DNA from 2 places in the Azospirillum sp. Marseille-Q6669 genome. Region 1 is predicted to be linked to the other one. Evidence: predicted binding sites of a transcription regulator. Region 1 holds the regulator's gene; the other holds the start of a gene.
The links. The regulator PhoB, encoded in region 1, activates phosphate uptake and scavenging genes when phosphate is short. The targets are predictions, from matches to a motif close to TNTCATAAAACTGTCA.
Positions count from the first base shown of each region.

Region 2: a site for PhoB is predicted at 1,136-1,151, ahead of ACWPXE_RS08840 (DUF47 domain-containing protein). Genes of this name have one in related genera too.

Region 1 covers NZ_CBCOOP010000005.1:183,908-186,106, reverse strand. Annotated here, with positions in the region: gene phoU (phosphate signaling complex protein PhoU) at 43-843, shown strand; gene phoB (phosphate regulon transcriptional regulator PhoB) at 875-1,579, shown strand; gene ACWPXE_RS26160 (hypothetical protein) at 1,777-2,034, opposite strand; gene ACWPXE_RS26155 (DsrE family protein) at 2,040-2,199, opposite strand, start outside.
Region 2 covers NZ_CBCOOP010000001.1:2,006,935-2,009,133, forward strand. Annotated here, with positions in the region: gene ACWPXE_RS08835 (anion permease) at 1-374, opposite strand, end outside; gene ACWPXE_RS08840 (DUF47 domain-containing protein) at 379-1,032, opposite strand; gene ACWPXE_RS08845 (NUDIX hydrolase) at 1,383-2,199, shown strand, end outside.

The DNA.
Region 1 (2,199 bases):
CCAACAGCGCCGCCACTCCTCCCTCAGCGAAGGACGTGAAGCATGAGCAACGAACACATCGTGCGTTCCTTCGCGCACGAACTTGAGCGCCTGTCCAACCTGATCACCCAGATGGGCGGCGTCGCCGAAGCGCAGGTGGACGCCGCCGTGAAGGCGGTGGCCCGCCGCGACGTCGCGCTGGCCGCCCAGGTCATGCAGGCCGACCAGCGCATCGACGCCTACGAGCGCGATATCGACGCCGAGGCCGTGCGGCTGCTCGCCCTGCGCCAGCCGCTGGCCCAGGACCTGCGCGAGATCGTGTCGGCGCTGAAGATCGCGTCGGATCTGGAGCGGATCGGCGACTACGCCTCCAACATCGCCAAGCGCTCGCTGGCGCTGGCCCAGGTGCCGGTGGTGCGCCCGGCGGCGGCCATCCCGCGCATGGGGCGGCTGGTCGAGTCGATCATGAAGGACGTGCTGGACGCCTACATCGAGCGCGACGTCCAGCGCGCCATCGCCGCCTGGGAGCGCGACGAGGAGCTGGACGACCTCTACACCAGCCTGTTCCGCGAGGTCCTGACCTACATGATGGAGGACCCGCGCAACATCACGCCCTGCACGCACCTGCTGTTCATGGCGAAGAACCTGGAGCGGATCGGCGACCACGCCACCAACATCGCCGAGACCATCCATTATCTGGTGGTCGGGACGACGCTGCGCGCGGCGCGCCCGAAGAACGACGGCAGCAGCTTCGCCGTGGTCGAGCCGGGTGGTTCGGTCATGGATGCGGCCACGGAGGCGGTGGAACGGGGATTGCCGCGGGACGGCGGCCCGGATAACGATGGAGCGGGACATGCCGCGTGACGGCGAGACGCGCAGTGGGAGCGGGACAAGCATGAATTCGGCGCTGAAGCCGCTCGTTCTCATCGTCGAGGACGAAGCCGACATCGTGACGCTGCTGAAGTACAATCTGGAGAAGGAAGGCTTCCGCGTGAACGCCGCCACCGACGGCGAGGAAGCTCTTCTGCTGGCCGGGGAGCAGACGCCGAACATCGTCCTGCTCGACTGGATGCTGCCGCTGATGTCGGGGCTGGAGGTTTGCCGCCAGATGCGCCGCAACAGCAAGATGCGCGATATCCCGATCATCATGCTGACCGCCCGTGGCGAGGAGGCGGACCGCGTGCGCGGCCTGAACTCCGGCGCCGACGACTACATCACAAAGCCCTTCTCCCCGACCGAACTGGTCGCCCGCATGCGCGCCGTTCTGCGCCGCTCGGCCCCCGGCATGACGGACGAGACGCTGCAGTTCGCCGACGTGACCATGGATCTGGCCGCCCACCGAGTGCGCCGGAACGGTCGCGACGTGCATCTGGGGCCGACCGAGTTCCGCCTGCTGCGCCATTTCATGCAGCATCCCGGCCGCGTCTTCTCGCGCGAGCAGCTTCTCGACGTGGTGTGGGGCCACGACGTCTATGTCGAGCCGCGCACCGTCGACGTTCACATCCGCCGCCTGCGCAAGGCGATGAACGAGGAGACGGAGATGGACCTGATCCGCACCGTCCGCTCGGCGGGCTACGCGCTGGACAGCAAGTCCGTGTGAGCGGCAGGAGTTTTGGGGGGCAATAGGGTTTTCACGGATTTGGACACGGATTTCACGGATTTTTATACTCGTGCGCAGCTCGTGTCGGATCGATCAGCTTGCACGAAGCAAGTCCAAGAAAAATCCGTGTCATCCGTGCTTAAATCCCTGCAATCCGTGTGAATTTTGTTGTTCGCCGAGAATCCGAAGAGCTGCCCTCACCCCTCCAGCAGCCCCACCGCCTCCCGCAAAATCGCTACCTTCGGGCCGAAGCGCTTTGCCGGGTCGCTGTCCTCGATGAAGCCGATCATCATGCGCAGGGCGTGCGCCACCCGCGGTGCGAGATCGGGATGCGCCGTCACATGCTGCGCCAGATGGACCAGCGCGTCCCGGTAGGGGCGGCCCTCGAAGCCCTCCGCGGCGATCGCCTCGAAGCGGTTCGCCTGTTCGATCACCAGGCTGTGGTCGTCGGTCATCGCGCTCACACGAACAGGATCGCGCCGGTCTTCGGCGCGTCGTTCAGGAAGGTGACGACGCCGCCGGTCATCACCGGCACGTCGAGGCGCAACTGCACACCGGCAGGCAGGCCGAGCGCGCGCAGCCCCATTTCGCAGGCCATGACCGTGACCTTCAGCATCACG
Region 2 (2,199 bases), on a different contig from region 1:
GCCTTCGCCACGCCGGCCCCGACGAGGCCGCCGATCAGCGCGTGGGAGGAGCTGGACGGGATGCCCAGCCACCAGGTGAAGACGTTCCAGACGATGGCGCCCATCAGCGCGCCGAAGATGACGTGCGGGTCCACCACCCCCGCCCCGACGATGCCGGTGCCGATGGTGGTCGCCACATGCAGCCCGAAGAACAGGAAGGCGATGAAGTTGAAGAAGGCGGCCATGGCGACGGCGGTCCGCGGCGACAGCACGCGGGTGGAGACGACCGTTGCGATGGAGTTGGCCGCGTCGTGCAGCCCGTTGAGGAAATCGAAGAGGAGGGCGACGCCGATCAGCCCGATGAGGATGGGCAGGGCGAGGGTAGCGGCTTCCATGGGATCAGACCTGTTCGACGATGATGCCGTCGATGGTGTCGGCCACGTCCTCGCACGCATCGAGCACGCGTTCCAGCAGCTCGATGATCTCGCGTTGAAGGGCGTGGCGATGGGTGATGGGGGCGTCGAGCCCGCCGCTCTCGTCGCGCAGCCGGTGCTTGGCTTCGCGCAGGAGCCGGTCGCCTTCGCTCTCGATCCGCGAGACCTCGGCGGTCATCGCGTGGAGTTGCTCGACGTGTTTGGGGATGTCGCGGAGCAGGGGGATGCCCGCGCTCAGCCGGGCGGTGCAGCGCACGATGGCGTCGGCCTGGGCGTGCATTTCCGGCGTGTAGTCGGTGAAGCCCGCCTCCACGAGGTGACGCGCGGTCTCCTCGATGAGGTTGAGAACGTCGTCCATCCGCTTGCCGAGTTCCTGGATGTCCGAACGGTCGAAGGGCACGATGAAGGTGCGGTGGACGGCGAGCTGGATCTCCTTCTCGATGGCGTCGGCCTCGCTCTCGACCCGGCGGATGGTCTGGAACCGCTCCTCCAGGTCCTGGCCGCTGGCCATCATCGCCCGCAGCGCCTCGGCGCCCGTGGCGACGGTCCGGGCATGCTCGGCGAACAGGTCGAAAAACCGTTCTTCGCGCGGCATCAGGGCCCGGAACAAATTCAGCATGCGTGGTTCTCCAACTTACGCCGGCCTGCAGTGCTGGGGACCCGCACGGACGCGCGCGAGCCTCAGCGTCGCGGCTGGTGTAACATCCCCGGCGCCCGTGGGGAGTCACAAAAGTGTCATGCCGGGCCGGCTTGCGGCGAGATTTCACGGGGGTGGCCGGCGGAAAGACCGGTGATTTGCCGCGGCGGTCCGCTTATCCTGCCGCCGACGGATCGGCAACGGGGTGGCGCGTGGCAGGGGAAACACGGAACGGCTCGGAAACACGGATTGGCTCGGAAACTCAGATCGGCCTGACGGCGGCCATCGTTTCGGTGGGCGTGTCCCCGGCGAATGGTGCCGAGCCGCGCGTGGTGACCGTGCGCAGCGGCTTCGAGATCCCCGAATCGCACCGCCGCGGCGACGAGCCGCCGCCCCACCGCGACGCGCTGCCGGGCGCCCCCTTCGATCCCGAGCGCTTCCGCACCCTTCAGGACGGCCTGCGCGCGGTCGCGGAGGGCGCGGCCGGGCTGACCCTGCGCTATGTGGAACAGCTCTACAGCTTCGGCGACCGCTACCGCGACCCGCACGAGCTGTTCGGCGGCCCGCGCTCGCTGGTGGTCGGCTATCTGGCCTTGCTGCGCGAGGCGCCGCTGCGCATCGACGGTGCGGAGTGGCGCGGCCTGTATGAGTTCTTCCCCTGGGAGGACTGGCGCGATTCGCCGCCGGCGCTGCTCGATTCGGTGATCCGCCCGGCGCTGGCCCGCTGGGTCGCCGCGGCGCCGGACGAGCCCGCCCGCGCCCGCCGCGGCGAGCGCGCCCGCATGGCCTTCGCCCTGGATGGCGGGGATTGGGATTCTGAACGGGTGCTGGAGCGCTACGAACTGCTCTACGAGGCCGGGCTGGTGGTGGAGGCGTTCCGCGACCATGACCTCGCCCGCCGGGCGGGGGTGGAGGAGCGCACGGTGCGGCTGGAGATGCCCCGCGCGCTGGGCCGCCCAATGGCCCGCGACGGCCGCCGCGTCCTGGCGACGGCGCTGGAGCGGCTGCGCGGCAAGCTGAAATACCGCCCCATCGTGTTCGAGCTGCTGCCCCCGACCTTCACCCTGCACCAGCTTCAGCAGGTGGTGGAGGCGCTGTCGGGCGAGCGGCTGCACAAGCAGAACTTCCGCCGCCTGATGATCTCCGGCG